Regions from separate parts of the Desulfurispirillum alkaliphilum genome, predicted to be linked through region 2. Evidence: riboswitches for the same ligand, from Rfam matches in the RefSeq annotation. Region 2 holds a riboswitch; the other holds the start of a gene.
What was found. Region 2 has a riboswitch for S-adenosylmethionine ahead of ACZ46I_RS06485 (trans-sulfuration enzyme family protein). Riboswitches for the same ligand answer to the same signal wherever they lie in the genome.

Region 1 (7,894 bases), 1.5 Mb from region 2:
CCACTTCGGCTCCGTAGGAGAGCACGCGCATTTTGATTTCGCGCAGGTCGGCGACGGGAAAGCTGAGTTCCACGGCTCCGCATGTTTCTTCGCGCATGGTCTGGGCGGGGTGCCACTGCTGTTCGCGTATCCAGCGGCTGGTTTCGGGGCTGAAGCGCAGGCGCACGGCAGTGGTCTGTTTGCCCTGAAAGAGGCCATAGGCGTGATTGACCAGTGATTGCCACTGTTCGGCGGGGCGGGGCACAAAGGTTTCAGGTTCCATGCGGGCGCTGGTCATGCGGGCCAGGTGAAACTGGCGCCACTGGTGGCGCAGGTGGCACCAGGCGACGAGTATCCAGGCGCCGTGGTAGTGGAAGAGGTGGTGGGGTTCGATGGTGCGGGTGGTGTGCTGGTTATCCTGGGGCGAGTGGTAGTCGATGCTCAGCGTTCGGCTCAGGAGCAGGGAGTGGGTGGCGGCGTTGAAGGTGTCGGGGTTGCAGGGGGCCAGGCTGGTGTACTGGCTGGAAAAGAGGTTTCGCAGTTGTTCCGGGTTGAGGGGGTGGATGCTGTTTTCCCGGAAGAGTCGGGTTTCAAAGGCGGCCAGGGCGCGGCTGGCGTGGCCTGCGGTGGCGGATTCCAGCATATTGCGGGCGATGAGCCAGCACAGCAGTTCGTTCTGGCTGAGCCACAGGGGCGGGAGTTGGTAGCTGTGATCGGTGTAGGAATAGCCTTTGTGCTGGTGGTCATATTCCAGGGGCGCGCCGAAGCGGTCGCGGATGGTTTCAATGCGCCTTTGGGCGGTGCGGGTGGAGATTTCAAACTGTGCGGCCAGGGTGGTGGCGTTGGGATAGGCTCGTTGCCGGGTTTGCTGGTGAAACCAGCAGTAGTGTTCCAGTGCGCGGGTGTCGGACATGGCTGCCCCTTGCTGGTACATGGGTGAACAAAATGGGACGCGCAATACGGTTCACATTTGACCGTACTTTGCCGGAGATTGCAAGGCGGAATGTCCGTCGTTACTTCCAGGCCTTGACCTGCCCGATTTTCCCTGTTATAAACGCCCAATAATATTCATCATGAGTAGTGGAGGGAACGGGCCCTGTGAAGCTACAGCAACCTTCTTGTACGGAAAAGGTGCTAAATCCCTCAGTCACTTGACTGGAAGATGAGCTCAGCCGGTACTCAAACCTCTGACTGTCTTGCAGTCAGAGGTTTTTTTCTGGAGTTTTCCATGGATGAAAAAATACTGGTTCAGGCGCGGAATTTCCGTCTTCATCTGGGCGAAAAGGGCTTCTTTCTGGAGTCGGGGCGTATTCTGCCTGAGGTGTCCATCGCCTACGAGACCTACGGCACCCTCAATGCCGACAAGAGCAATGCCATCCTGGTCTGTCACGCGCTGACGGGAAGCGCCCACGCGGCTCACTACCACTCTCCCGACGATCAGAAGCCCGGCTGGTGGGATGACGTGATCGGTCCGGGAAAGACGCTGGACACCAATACATACTTCATCATCTGTTCCAATATCCTGGGCGGCTGCAACGGCACGACGGGCCCCCGCTCCATCAATCCCCTCACAGGCCGCCGCTACGATATCCAGTTCCCGGTGGTCACCATCAAGGACATGGTGCACGCCCAGTGGCTCTTTCTGAAGCAGTGCTTTCAGATCGAGCGTCTGCATTCGGTTATCGGGGGCTCCCTGGGGGGAATGCAGGTGCTGGAATGGGCCATCAGTTATCCGGAAAAGCTGGAGCGGGCCATCGTGATTGCCGCCACGGGGCGTATTTCCGCCCAGGCGCTGGCCATGAACAAGGTGGGCCGCCAGGCTATCATGCGCGACCCCAACTGGAAAAACGGCAACTACCCCGATGGGGCGGGGCCGGTGGACGGCCTGAGCATCGCCCGCATGATGGGCCACATCTCCTACCTGAGCTATGATTCCATGCAGCGCAAATTCGGTCGGGACTTCAAGAAGAATGACGGCCTCTATGACTTTTTCGGCGAATTCCAGGTGGAGTCCTACCTGAATTACAACGGCTATAATTTTGCCAAGCGCTTCGATGCCAACAGCTACCTGTACATCACCAAGGCGATGGATCTTTTCGACGTGGGCATGGGCAACGGGTACCGGGAGATTCTCTCGCGCATCAGGGCGCGTACCCTGGTGGTTTCCATCGCCAGCGACATGCTCTTCCCTCCCTGGGAGAGCGAGGAGCTCTTCCGGGTAATGCACGAGGAGGGGGTCAGCGTGTCCTACTATGAAATGGAGTCCGATGTGGGCCACGATGGCTTCCTGGTGGACTACCATGTGCTGAATCCGGTGCTGGAGAGTTTTATCGGGAGTTGAAGGATTCTGTAACCACAAAACATACACGAAGTATGCGCGAAGAACCTGAGGCTCAGAAGCTCTTTTCCCTTCGCGCTTTTCGTGCATTGCGTGGTAAAAAAATTTCTTATCCGCTGCTGGTCTGAAACCGCTGCAGAATTTGCAGCCGGTTGCCGGTCAGGCCGGGGTCACGATAGGAGCGCGCCAAGGGGCTGCGCTCCTTTTTGCGCTCCATGTCGATGGGGGTCATGTCCTGCAGGGGGATGCGACTGGCGATGGTGCTGCGGCGAATGCCGGGCTGCTGGTTGTGGAAGTCGTAGATCAGGAATCCGTTTTCAGAAAGCCCCATGCGCACGGGGGTGGCCTGGGAGTAGGTGGTCAGCAGGCCAGTGTCCTTCATGAGCGCTGCGATCAGCGCGAAGTATTCACGGGTCCACAGTTCGGGGTTCTTGGCGGGGCTGAAGGGGTCCTGATAGACGATGTCGATACTGCCATGATCAAGTCGTGGCAGGCTCTGCAGGGCGTCGCCGGGCAGAATTTCCACCTGGCATCGCTGCGATGTATGGCACAGGGTGCGGCTGAGTTCCTCTATCAGGGGGCGGTAGTGGTTCAGGTGCTGGGGGTACGGGTGTGCGGGCAGGCTGGCGATGAGCTCGCGGTCGAACTCCGGGGCGATGATGTGCACATGGCCCTGATACTGCTGCTGTTCCAGGTACCACAGGGTGGCCAGGCTGTTGAGCCCAAGGCCAAAGCAGATGTCGAGCACCCTGATGCGCGGACGCTCCAGGGCGTGGCTCAGTTGCAGGCCGGGCAGGACATGCTTCTGCAGCGACTCCAGCCAGGCGCCGTCGCGGGTGGAGTGGTAGTGTTCGTCAAATAAGGGGGAGTAGCGGGTGAAGGTGCCGTCCGCACTGGGGGCTGCCGTGGTGTGCTGCTGCATGGAAAAGGGGTCAGGACTGCTGGGGCTCAAATTTGCTGACGTTGAGTACCTTGAGCAGTTCCAGCTCCTGGAGCATCTGATACAGGTTGTCGTTGCCGACTTTGACGTTGATCTGCACCTTTTTCATGAAGATGAGCTTGATGAAATAGCCGATCACCGACGAAATAATCGTGGACGACTCGGGCAGTATGATGACTATTTCCTTCTGCGCCTTGACGACTTCGTCCAGAGTCGTTTTGATGGACTCATGGTCACTGATGGTTTTAATATTCCCGTATATGGTTATCTGATTGCCATTTACGTCAATGCGCATACATAATCCTTAAAGCGGCTGTACCTTATTCCATAAGGAAATCTGGTATTTTGGGAAATTACCATAATATTTCAGGGTTGAACAGCAAAACGTTTCATTTTGCGGTAAAGAGTCGATTTGTCTACTCCCAGTAACCGCGCAGCCTGGGTTTTGTTGCCACCGGCCTGCGCCAGCGCCTCCACGATGTGCTGGCGTTCGATGTTCCGGCTGCCCAGGGGCAGGCCGGCGGTGTCCGATATCTGACGGGGTGCGTCCAGAGGCGGGCGACAGGAGGCTTCTTCCACAATGCGCATTTTCTCTTCCACCCAGCTGCGCATGGCTTCGGCAGTGATGACGGCAGAAGGGGTTTCAATGAAGATCCGTTCAATGACGTTGGACAGCTCCCGCACATTACCGGGCCAGGTGTAGTTGGTCATGATGGCCATGGCTTCGCTGGATATTTCCAGCACCCGCTTGCCCATGGAGGCGTATTTCTGGTTGAGGCGGCTGATAAAGTGCCTTACCAGCAGGGGGATGTCTTCGCGGCGCTGACGCAGGGGCGGGATATGGATACGCAGCACGGCCAGGCGATAGAACAGGTCGGCGCGGAAGCGCTTTTCCTGGATGGCCTGTTCCAGGGGAACATTGGTGGCAGCCACGATGCGCACGTCGACGGCAAAGGTGGACTCTCCGCCAACCCGCTCCACCATGCCGTCCTCCAGAACGCGCAGCAGTTTGCCCTGGGTGTGCAGGGGCATATCGCCGATTTCGTCCAGAAAGAGGGTGCCATGGTCGGCCCGCTCAAATTTTCCCCGGTGGGTGCGATGGGCACCGGTAAATGCTCCGCGCTCATGGCCGAAGAGTTCCGATTCGATCAGGGTATCGCTCAGGGCGGTGCAGTTGAGGGCCACGAATTCGCCACGAAAGCGACTGAGCTGGTGAATGGCCTGGGCTACCAGTTCCTTGCCGGTTCCGGTTTCGCCGGTAATGAGGATATTGGAGTGGGTCTTGCTGTACAGTTCAATGCGCCGGAAGATGTCCACCATGGCTGAGCTTTTGCCGATAATGCCAAAGAAATCGCTGCGGTATCTGCGGGTGGTTTCGTCATAGCCGATGTGGGTAATGTCGTGCAGGCGCATGATGACCAGCGGGTGGGTGTTCTCCTCGGAGGCGGCAAAGTACTGGGCCAGGACCACCAGCACCTGATCGTGGATCTGCAGGATGGTGTTGCGCTGGGACTGCTGCTGTTGGCACACTTCGCGGGCCAGGCGCAGCAGCTGGCTGGTGTCGGCGGAATCCGGCAGCACGGTACCGGGCTCCAGGATCTCTTCGTCTGCCAGGAGCTTGCGGACCCAGTTGGCGCATACCACGACCCGCAGGCGCCGCTCATCCAGGGCTTCCAGCATGATATCGGGAATACTGTCCACCATGGAGGAGAGCTGATTATAGGGATCGGTAAATTTCTGCAGTTCGTTCATGATTCTCTTCAGACGATGGAATTGTTCAACTCGCGGACAATTTCTATCTGGCGCTGGGCAATGTATTCCTTCAGGGTTTCACGGCTCTGGGTGTCGGACTGGAGCATGACCACCACTTTGCTGATCTTGCCTTCGCCTTCGATGCGGTAAATGCGCCCTTTGGTGGAAATCTGGCTCTCCTGGCCATCTGTGGCGCGGTGGAGCTGCACCCTGACGCTGGCATCCATGCCTTCACGCAGCCATTCGGTCTGGGAGGTGTAGAAGGCCAGGGCCGCCAGGGAGATATCGAATATCCTCTCCTGCAGCGTCTTCCCATCGTATTCCAGGCTCAGGCGCACCCGATCCGGCACCTGCACCCGCACATACTGCCGCTTTTTGGCACTGTTTTCCTCAAAGGAGAAGTCGCGCAGGATCACGCGGCTCTCGTCTTTGTTAAAGCGCTTGACCCGCGCCTGAACAGGCTTGGCGAAAAAATCGCTCTCGATGAAGGCCCGCTTTTCCGAAATGACCGCCAGAAACTGCTTCTGGGGCAGGGCAAATTCCACTTCATTTTCCGATACCAGGCTGACCCGCGCGCTGCCGGAAATGGACATGCCCTTGAAGAGGTTGAAAAAGGTCACTTCCTGATTTTTGGCCTTGACCAGGTCGAAGCTGCGAATAATCATTTCATTTTCTTTCAGGGCTTCCAGGTCGGAGCTGACCACTTCCATGGAGGGAGCGCTGACGATGGTGTTCCGGGCATGGGCACGGGCAGTATCCAGGGCATCGAAGACCTTGCGGCTGAGGGAAGCGGCGTCTTCATCGGAGCCCATCTGAGCGATGCCATAGCTGCAGGTGATGTCCTCCACAAAGGGGAAGCGGTGCCTGGCGATTATCTCGCGCAGGCGGTGGCACAGGTTCTGGACGACGGTGAGGGTGCTGTTGGGGGCGATGATCACCAGCTCTTCCTCATCCCAGCGGCCCAGGAGATCAAAGCCACGGATATTTTTCTGGATCAGTCCCGTCAGTTCCAGCAGCACCTCGTCGGAGCTTTCGCGGCCCATGGTGTTTTCCAGGTCTTCGCGGTAATCGATGGCCAGCATAACCATGGACAAAGAGGTTTTATAGCGCTTGGCGACCTGGATTTCCCGTCCCAGCAGATAGGTGCATTTGGCGCGATTGTGCAGCCCGGTGAGGGGATCGGTGGTGGCCAGGCGCTCCAGTTCCTTGTTCTGCTGCTCGATGTCGGTCATATCGGTCATGGTCATGATAAAAAAGTTCTCCCCATAGGGGAAGCTGTTCATGCGCAGCACGAAATAGCGATCCTCACGGGTGCGACGATCCTGTATCCTGACCTTGCACGCTCCGTGCACTTCCTGGTGCCAGTTGGCGGTACGGGGGAAGAAGCAGCCGTCCTCTTCCAGCAGGAAGTCCCGGATGCTGGCATGCTCCTGGGCGAACTCCTTGAGGCTGCCGTAGCGGAAAAACGAAAGCGCGGCCTGATTGGCGGCAATAATGCCCTTCTCCCCAGCCACGATGATCATATTGTCCTGACTGTCGATGATCTTCTGCATCAGCTTAGTCTGATAGTCGTCCTTCTCCTGCAGCAGGATAGTGTGCAGGGTGCGCCCGATGGCCTCAAAAAGCTTCTGGCGGGTGATGGGCTTGATGACAAACTGGCTGACGCCCACATCAATGGCCTTGATCAGCAGCTCGGTTTCGCTGTGGGCGGTGGTGACAATAACCTGGGCGTCGGGGTTGACCTTGCGGATCTGGCGGGTCATTTCCAGGCCATCCATCACGGGCATCTTCACGTCGGTGATGACGATGTGGGGGCGCTTGACCTTGTAGAGGTTGAGCCCCTCCTGACCATTTTCCGCGGTATAGACATTCCTAAAACGGCGCTGCAGAAACTGGGAGACGTTCTCGCGCACTACGGTCTCATCTTCCACGTAGAGGACGTTGAGCTTCGTCAGCCAGGCTTCACGATTTTCCATGTCATTCTCCTTTGGTAACTCTTCACGGGGTAACGGCACTCGCGCCAGCCTTCCTCCCAGAGACGCTCACTTTCGCCCGTGGTTCGAGTCTCTGCCGCTCGCCATCGGGCTCGCTCGCGGAACACTGGCGCTCCTGCTGAAAAACCGCTGGGTGGCCGTGAATGGCCAGCTCCTTTGAAGGGCTCGGGGCAAGCGGCTATATGGTAATGGTAAAGCGCGCTCCGCAGGCGGTATTCTCCACCCGCAGGGTTCCGTCCATGCTCTTCTCGATGATCTCCTTGGCCATATAGAGGCCGATACCGGTGCCCTGCCCCGGTGCCTTGGTGGTGAAGTAGGGTTCGAAAACCTTTTCCATGGGCTCTGCCCGGATGCCACCGCCATTGTCCTCTATGCTCAACACACATCTTCCGTTGCTTCCGGCAACCGTAACCACGATCAGGGGCTCAGCAACCTTTCGCTCCAGCAGCACATCCTTGGCGTTATTCAGAATATTCAGCAGAACCTGGGCGTACTCGTTGGGATAGCCGGAGGTACTGCACGCCGTGCCTTCTTCATGGTGGTCCATTCGTATCTGTATATTATGGTTGGCGAAACTGGCTTCCACCATACTGAGGGAGCGCTGAAGCACCTCGTAGGGACAGAAGGCCACCTTTTCGCGGTCGGGTTTGAAGAAGTTGCGGAAGTCGTCGATGGTACGGGACATGTACTCGATGGCTTCCGTCGCCTTGGCCGCCAGCTGGTCAAAGTACTCATCGCTGAGCTGCCCGAAGTCACGGGCGTCCTGGATCTCCTCAATGGTCGTCATCAGGGAGGTCAGGGGCTGGCGCCACTGGTGGGCGATATTGCCGATCATCTCCCCCATGGCGGCCTGGCGGGACTGGGCCAGCAGCATCCGGTCCTTTTCCTGCA
Region 2 (7,894 bases):
TCATGACGAGGTTGTAGACGAAGAGGATGACTCCGGCCAGGTAGATGACGCCACTGACGGCGCGTACCCACCAGTAGGGGTACATGGCGGCCACGGTTTCCGAGAAGGTGTAGGTCAGGCTGCCGTCGGCGTTGATACTGTGCCACATGGATGCCTGCTGCAGCCCGGCGATCCACAGGCTGACCGAGTAGATGAGCTGTCCGACGAGCACCAGCCAGAAGTGGGCGTTGGCCAGGGGAATGCTGTAGAGTTCGCGACCGTAGAGCTTGGGGGCCAGATAGTAGATGGCGCCGAACATGACCAGGGAGACCCATCCCAGGGCGCCCATATGGACGTGGCCAGGCACCCATTCGGTATAGTGGATGAAGCCCGAGAAGGAGCGGATGGCCTGCATGGGCCCCTGCAGGGTCTGCAGGCCATAGAAGGTGATGCCCAGGATAAAGAATTTCACCAGGTAGTTGGTGCGCATCTGCTGCCACTGGCCATTCATGGAGAGATAACCGTTAATGACCGAGGCCCAAGAAGGCGCGATGAGCATGATGGAGAAGGCGATGGCCAGCGTCTGTACCCAGTCGGGAACGGGGGTCCACAGCAGGTGGTGGGCACCGGTCCACAGGTACATAAAGATCAGGCTCCAGAAGGCGATGATGGAGAGGCGGTGGCTGTAGATGGGCACACCGGTGGATTTTGGCAGAAAGTAGTAGAAGACGGCCAGGGGTGGTGCTGTCAGCAGCATGGCTACCATGTTATGGCCATACCACCACTGCACATTGGCATCGTTGGTTCCCGCAAAGACCGAGTAGGACTTGAACAGGGAAGCGGGAACGGCCAGGCCGTTGACGATATAGAGTATGGCGATGGCCACGATGGAGGCCATCATGAACCACAGGCTCACGTACATCTGCTCTTCTTTGCGCTTGAAAATGGTCATAAAGATGTTCACGGCGAACATCACCCACATGACGACCACAAGGATATCCAGGGGCCACTCCAGCTCGTGGTACTCCTTGGTGGAGTTGAAGCCAAGCAGCAGGGTAACGACGCCCAGGATGATAATGCTGTTGAAGAGCCACAGCTGGATGCGAGCCAGCTTTTCACTCCAGATGGGGACGCGGCACAGGCGCTGTACCATATAAAAATAGAGGGCGAAGATGGCACACAGGGTCCAACCCAGCAGGGCGCCATTGGTGTGAATGGGTCGCAGGCGTCCGTAGGTGAAATATGGGGCGAAGTTGAGCTGGGGCAAGACGAACTGGAAGGAAATCAGTATGCCAACCAGAATGGCGACTACCCCCCACAGAATACTCCAGTGGGTATAGCTGCGGACAATGTCGTAATTATAGGCTGGTTTGTCCATAAGGCCTCCTGAGATAAGGTAAGTGACCGTGGCAAAAGCAACATGGTTCATTTTGCGAACCGTTGTGCGTGAGTATAGAGCAAGTGGTAAAGTTTCGCACCACTAATTCCGTGGACAGTCGTGACAGATTCAGCCCATGCTGCTCAGTATCAGCAGCACTCCCAGCAGGGCTATGCAGATGATACTGGTATATTCCACGAAGGTGGCCAGGGGCTGGAAGGCATGGCTGAGCACATTTCTGGCAATGATGCTCAGGGCTGCCGCCGCGAAAATAATAATGCCCATGCCCAGGCTCATGGCGGCGGCGGCCAGGAAACCAATGGTGTACAGGCCCATGGAGAGGGCGAAGAGGAAAATGGTGATGGTGCCGGGACAGGGCACAATACCTGCCGAAATCACCAGCATGGCGTCGGAAGTGCGTCCTCCACCACTGCAGGAGGAGCAGCCACAGGCATGGCCCTGGTGCAGGCCATGGTGGGGTTGAGGGTAGCCGGAGCTGTTTTGCTGCCGGACTTTCCAGCGGGCTCGCAGGCGGGTGTAGGCCAGGTGTGCTGCGATCAGTATGATGATGGCACCGGAAACGGGGGTCAGCAGGTTGGTGGTCTGGTGGAGGGCCGTGGTCAGCAGCATGTTCAGCAGGTGCAGCAGGAAAAAGGTGAAGATGAACGCCGAAAAGACGTGGACGATGCCGATGAACAGGGCCATGGAGGCCGCCTTGGCGTAGTTGTGGTGCCCCGCGAGGAAATAGGAGGCCACCAGACTTTTGCCATGGCCAGGGCCGGCTGCGTGGAGCAGGCCGTAGAAAAAGGAGAAGATGATCAGGGAGAGAGCCGCCGCCACGCTGCCTTCGTCGCGGATGGCGCGCATATGGGACTGAATGGTTTCGCTGGCCATGCGCAGTGTCTGGCGCAGGGAGTCGAGCATCCGGTCGTACCAGCCCGCCGGGGAGTCGTCGCGCGTGACGGCAACTTCCGTTTCTGTGCTGGCAATGCCCGGGGCGATGCGCAACACCAGCGTATGGGGGTAGGAATTCAGGTTGTGCTCAACGCCGTAATTTTCGGGAATGGTGTGGCTGAGTCCCTCGGGGCGGAAGAAAAAGCCCAGAAAGCGGCGGGGATCGAAGAATTCCAGTTCCAGGCTGAGTTCACCGCTGACGGGCATATGGATGGGGATCGTAAAGTGGTATGCGGAAACATCCCCCTCAAAGGTGAAGTGAGAATTTTCCACGGCGCGCACCGGAAACGGCTGGCTGTTGATGGTAATGCGGGTGAGGTATTCGTAGGGGACGATGTCGGCTTCAAAGGCGTGCAGGAGCCTCTGCCGTGCCTGGTTGGCGTCGGGTGCTTCGCTGCTGAGGTGACGCAGGACTTCGGTGAAGGAAGGGGAAAAGCGCCAGGTGACCTGGATCGCGTGCAGAACGTCGTCCTCCATTTCCAGGTGAAAGCGCGGGAAGACCACGCCGTCAAAGGCGGAGCAGAGCGCGCAGGCCCGCGCCAGCTGAGGCTGGCTCAGCATGACAACGCTCAGCAGCAGTATGATGAAGCGCAACGGGGTTTTCATGGGAAGAACTTGTAACGGATTTTTCGCGCAAAGGAAAGCCTGCTGTAACTCTTCACGCTGTATTGACCAGCAGGCACAGAGGCGTTTTTCAGCTGCCTGGGGTGTGCAGTGCCTGCTCCAGATCCTGCCACAGGTCATCCACGTCTTCGATGCCAGCGCACAGGCGGATCAGGGTGGGCGAAATGCCCATTTCCTTCTTGACCTCGGCGGGTATGGCGGCGTGGGACATGCTCCAACAGTGGGTGACGATGGTTTCCACGCCACCGAGGCTGGGGGCGATGATGGGCAGCTGCAGTTTGCGCAGAAGGGCCTTTACCTGATCCGATGATGCGAGTTCAAAGGCGAGTACGGCACCGGGGCCATCGGCCTGACGGAAGTGGGTATCGGCCTGGGTAAAGTCGCTGAGGCCGGGGTAATACACTTTTGACACGCTGGGGTGCTGCTGCAGACGCAGAGCCAGGTCGCCGGCATTGCTCTGGGCGGTCTCCAGGCGGATTTTGAGGGTCTTCATGCCCCGCGCCAGCAGGAAGCTGTCAAAGGGGGAGAGCACAGCCCCGAAGGAATTATGGAAGCGCTTGAGGGCTTTGGCCAGCTCGGGGTCGGCGGTGGTTACCAGCCCGGCCAGCAGGTCGCTGTGGCCGCCCAGGAACTTGGTGGCGCTGTGGATGACCACATCGATGCCCAGGGGAATGGGCCGTTGCAACAGGGGCGTCATAAAGGTGTTGTCGATAAAGGTGAGAATATTTCTCTCTCTGGCCAGCTCTGCCACAGCGCGGATATCGGCGATGGTGAAGAGGGGGTTGGAGGGCGTTTCCAGCAGAATACCTCTGGTGTTGGGCTGCAGGGCCGCTTTCAGCGCTTCGAGATCTGCGGTATTGACAAAAGAGCACTGGATGCCCTGCTGGGGCAGGACGCTGGTGACGTAGCGGTAGGTGCCGCCGTAGAGATCGCTGGGGACGATAAGGTGGTCGCCACTGTGCAGAAGGCTCAGGGCAACGCCGATGGCTGCCATGCCGGAGCTGGTGGCAAAGCCCTGGATGCCGCCCTCCAGCAGGGCGATGGTCTGCTCCACGTTCTCGCGGGTGGGATTGGCGCCCCGGCTGTACTCGTATTGTCCGCACTCACCGCTGGGGTGGTGGAAGGTGGACGCCTGATAGATGGGCACGGCGGAGGCGCCGGTGTGGGGGTCGCGGTCGACGGCCTGGTGAACGAGGAGGGTGGCGGGTTTATGGGGGTGATGGGGTGCTGGCATAGGGCCTCCTGTCGAGAGCGGGTCTCGGTTGTTCGTGTATGCAAGGTTGATGCAAAGTATGAGTAATTTTAGAATTTGTCATTGAGCATGATACTTTTTGACCGCGCAAAAAGTATCCAAAAACGCGCCCCCAACGCCCGTTTTTGCGGATCGCCTGCTCGCCTGTTCTGGAGATCCGGCAGCAGGCTGCCCAAAAAGGCCCATCTGCTGCGTTGCCGGTCATCGCTCGTCACTGCGACGTACAGGGAGTACGCCTCGCTCCTGGCTTTGCCCGCGCCTTGCACCTGGGTCTCTTTGCGTTGCCTGACCCCTGCATCCCTGCAGCTCTGCCGGACCACCTGCTTCCTGCAGGTGTCCCGTGCGGGTCTTACCAGCCAGGCTTCACACTCACCGGACGGGCTCAGGGGGAGAGCATGGAAATAGCCATGCTTCTCGCGGTCTTTCCTTGGTGTCTTTGTGGCCTTTGTGTGAGGTCATTTTTATTGGTTTAATGCTTGCTTGAGGTCGGCGATAATATCCTGTACATCCTCCACCCCGACGGAGAGGCGCAGCAGGCATTCGTCAATGCCCAGTCTCAGGCGTTCCGGTTCGGGGATGTCGCCGTGGGTCTGGATGGCGGGGAGGGTCATGAGGCTTTCCACGCCGCCCAGGCTTTCGGCGAAGCTGATCAGTTGTAAGCGGGCGAGGGCGTTGTGGGCAATGCTTTTGTCTTTCACGCGGAAGGAGAGCATGCCGCCGAAGTCGCTGGCCTGGCGTCTGGCGAGGGTGTGGCCGGGGTGGCTTGCCAGGCCGGGATAGTAGACGGTCTGGACGCTGGGGTGCTGCTGCAGCCACTGGGCAACCTGCAGGGCGTTATGGCAGTGGCGCTCCATGCGCAGGGGCAGGGTTTTCAGGCTGCGCAGCAGCAGCCAGCTGTCCTGGGGGGGCAGGATGGCGCCGGTGGAGTTCTGCAGGAAGTAGAGGCGTTCGCCCATTTCGGCGGTGCGTGCCACCAGTACGCCAGAGCACAGGTCGTTATGGCCGCCCAGGTACTTGGTGCCGCTGTGGATGACCACGTCGGCACCAAAGGCGAAGGGCTTTTGCAGCAGGGGGGTCATAAAGGTGTTGTCCACCAGAAAGAGAATCTGGTGCTGCAGGCAGATTCTTCCCAGGGCTTCCAGGTCGCTGATGCCCATGAGGGGATTGCCGGGAGTTTCCACCAGCAGGGCGCGGGTGGCGGGTGTGATGGCGGCACTGACCGCGCTGGCATCGGTGGTGTCCACGTAGGTGGCGCTGATGCCCAGATTATTGAGGACCATGCTCAGCAGGCGGTAGGTTCCGCCGTAGATGTCCTGGGAGGCGATGACATGGTCACCGCTTTTGAAGTGCAGAAAGAGGGTGGTCAGGGCGGCCATGCCCGAGGCAAAGGTCAGGGCGCGGGCGCCGCCTTCCAGGTTTGCCAGTCCTGCTTCCAGGGTGTTGCGGGTGGGGTTGCCGGAGCGGGTGTAGTCGAAGCCGGTGCTTTGGCCGACAGCGGGATGGCGGTAGGTGGCGCTGGGGTAAATGGGGTAGCTGATGGCACCGGTGGCGCTGTCTTTACCGACGCCAATGTGGATAGTCTGGGTGGAAAGCTGCTGTGTGGTCATGGATTCATCCCCCTTTGGGTGGTTTGGGGATGAGTAGGTGGGGTTTTGGGCAAAAAAACCGGCACCGTCCTCATCTTCGCCATAGTGCCTATGGCCAGGAATTAGCACCGATCCCCTGCACTGGTGGTGCCAGGATGGTTGCTGTGGCATCTGCGGGCCTGTCCCTCCGCCACTCTTGATAAAGACGTCAAGTGGGCAGAGGATAGGGGGCGCTGCGGAAAATGTCAAGGAGAAACTATAATTTCAAGCGAAATACTAGAGATTCTGTTTTTTCTTATAATGCAGATATTTCAAGTTCTATCTCAACGTTCGCACCCCGAAACGGCAGGTTATCGGCGCCGACACTGATGTCATGCTGGAATGGCGGAAATAGCTCTGCTCAGGCTGCGTCTCTTGACATTACCTTCATCTTGTTAATGAGTTTTTTGCCACTTTGGACCAGTACACGGGGTGATGCAGAAACAGGCCGTTCGCCCCTGAGCCCGTCCGGTGAGTGTGACGCCTGGCTGGCAAGACCTGAACAGGACACTCACAGGAAGTGAGTGGTCCGGCAGCGCTGCAGGGAGGCAGGGGTCAGGCGAGCCGGAAAAACGGGCGTTCGGGGGGGCGCATTTTTGCGCGGTCAAAAAGGACAATATCTAGAAACGAAGTGTGTGTTGGTACTCGCGCCAGCATTCCTCCCAGAGACGCTCACTTTCGTCCGAGGACCTACGTCTCTGCCGCTCGCCATCCGGGCTCGCTCTCGGAATACTGGCGCTCCTGCTGAAAAAAACGCAGGGTAGCCGTGAATGGTTACGAAACGAAAAGAGAAATATCAGATGAGCTAAGTATGCAAGGTTAATACTGTTTTCAGGTGGTAAATATCATTATCGTGATGTCTTAATTCAAGGCGGTAAGATGCGGAACTTGAGTGTTCTCTATTGTCGCCTGGCGAGAGTTTCGCGGGATGGATATTTTCCACGGGTGAAAACATGGTGGAACTGAAGATTTTGGCCTGGACTGCCGATACGCATAGGAGAAAATCGTTTGAATGCGTGATGGAATCTGATAAAGTCTTTGCAGCACTCAGTATATCGGGGAGTTATGCCATGGAGAAGAGAATGCGTTTTCTGGCTTTTTTGATAGGTGGAGGTCTGCTGGTTACTGCCATGACGGGTTGCGCGGCACTGCGTGGCGGCGCAGAGGAGCCCGCGACTTCCCATTCGGTACCTTTGCAGGTGCAGGTGGATCAGTTGCGCATGGATGTGGGCAATCTGCACCGTGTGAACCAGAACCTGGCCCATGAAAACGCGGCCCTTCGTCAGCAGCTCAACAATCTGACAGTGAATGTTGAATATCTGCGCTCCATGGCTACGACGGCGAATCAGGATATGACTGAGTTAAAGACCCAGAATGCACAGCTGCGTCAGCAGGTGCAGCAGTTGAGGAAAGCCGCTGAAGCTGAAGCCGCAGCTGAAGAGGCCAGGAAAAAAGCTGAAGAAGAAAAGAAGTCAACCAAAGTGGCGAAGCCGTCCACCGGTCCTGCTGCGCCGAAGCCCCAGCAAACCCGTCCCGTGGCCCCCGTAGTGGAGTTTGAATTTGAGGACTACAGCTCTGATCCCTCTCCCCTGTATGACCAGGCCATGAATTTCTACCGTATTGGCGAGTTTCCCCAGGCGCTTATTGCTTTTGATCAGGTATTTAAAAACTTCCCCACCTCCAACCTGGCCGATAATTCCCTCTACTGGATTGGCGAAATTTATTACGCCCAGAATGATTATGTGAGCGCCTTTGAATACTTTGACCGGGTGACGCGCCAGTATCCCGATGGCAGCAAAACCCCCGATGCCTATCTGAAAAAGGGCTTCGCCCTTGAGCGACAGGGCAAGTATGCCGAAGCACTGGATGTACTGAACTACACGGCAAACATGTTCCCCGATCACCCCGTACTGCCACTGGCTGAGCAGATGATCCGACAGCTCACCCAGTAAATGACAACGGCGAAGTTTGGCGTTTATCTGCATGTGCCCTTTTGCAGCAGCAAATGCGCCTACTGTACATTCTATTCGGCGGTGGCCGATGGCGGCACCCGTGAGTCCTATGCCAGGGCGCTGATCCATC

Region 1: it holds a riboswitch for S-adenosylmethionine, as region 2 does, so the genes downstream of both, metX (homoserine O-acetyltransferase MetX) here and ACZ46I_RS06485 (trans-sulfuration enzyme family protein) in region 2, are expected to answer to the same signal.

What each region holds. Positions count from the first base shown of each region.
Region 1 covers NZ_AP042405.1:2,873,340-2,881,233, forward strand. Annotated here, with positions in the region: gene ACZ46I_RS12885 (helix-turn-helix transcriptional regulator) at 1-892, opposite strand, end outside; SAM riboswitch class I at 1,045-1,148, shown strand; gene metX (homoserine O-acetyltransferase MetX) at 1,208-2,320, shown strand; gene ACZ46I_RS12895 (tRNA (5-methylaminomethyl-2-thiouridine)(34)-methyltransferase MnmD) at 2,427-3,269, opposite strand; gene ACZ46I_RS12900 (hypothetical protein) at 3,250-3,552, opposite strand; gene ACZ46I_RS12905 (sigma-54 interaction domain-containing protein) at 3,624-5,009, opposite strand; gene ACZ46I_RS12910 (response regulator) at 5,018-6,985, opposite strand; gene ACZ46I_RS12915 (PAS domain S-box protein) at 7,182-7,894, opposite strand, start outside.
Region 2 covers NZ_AP042405.1:1,422,311-1,430,204, forward strand. Annotated here, with positions in the region: gene ACZ46I_RS06470 (cbb3-type cytochrome c oxidase subunit I) at 1-1,357, opposite strand, end outside; gene ACZ46I_RS06475 (HoxN/HupN/NixA family nickel/cobalt transporter) at 1,487-2,917, opposite strand; gene ACZ46I_RS06480 (trans-sulfuration enzyme family protein) at 3,006-4,169, opposite strand; gene ACZ46I_RS06485 (trans-sulfuration enzyme family protein) at 4,649-5,794, opposite strand; SAM riboswitch class I at 5,862-5,979, opposite strand; gene ACZ46I_RS06490 (tetratricopeptide repeat protein) at 6,883-7,764, shown strand; gene ACZ46I_RS06495 (coproporphyrinogen-III oxidase family protein) at 7,765-7,894, shown strand, end outside.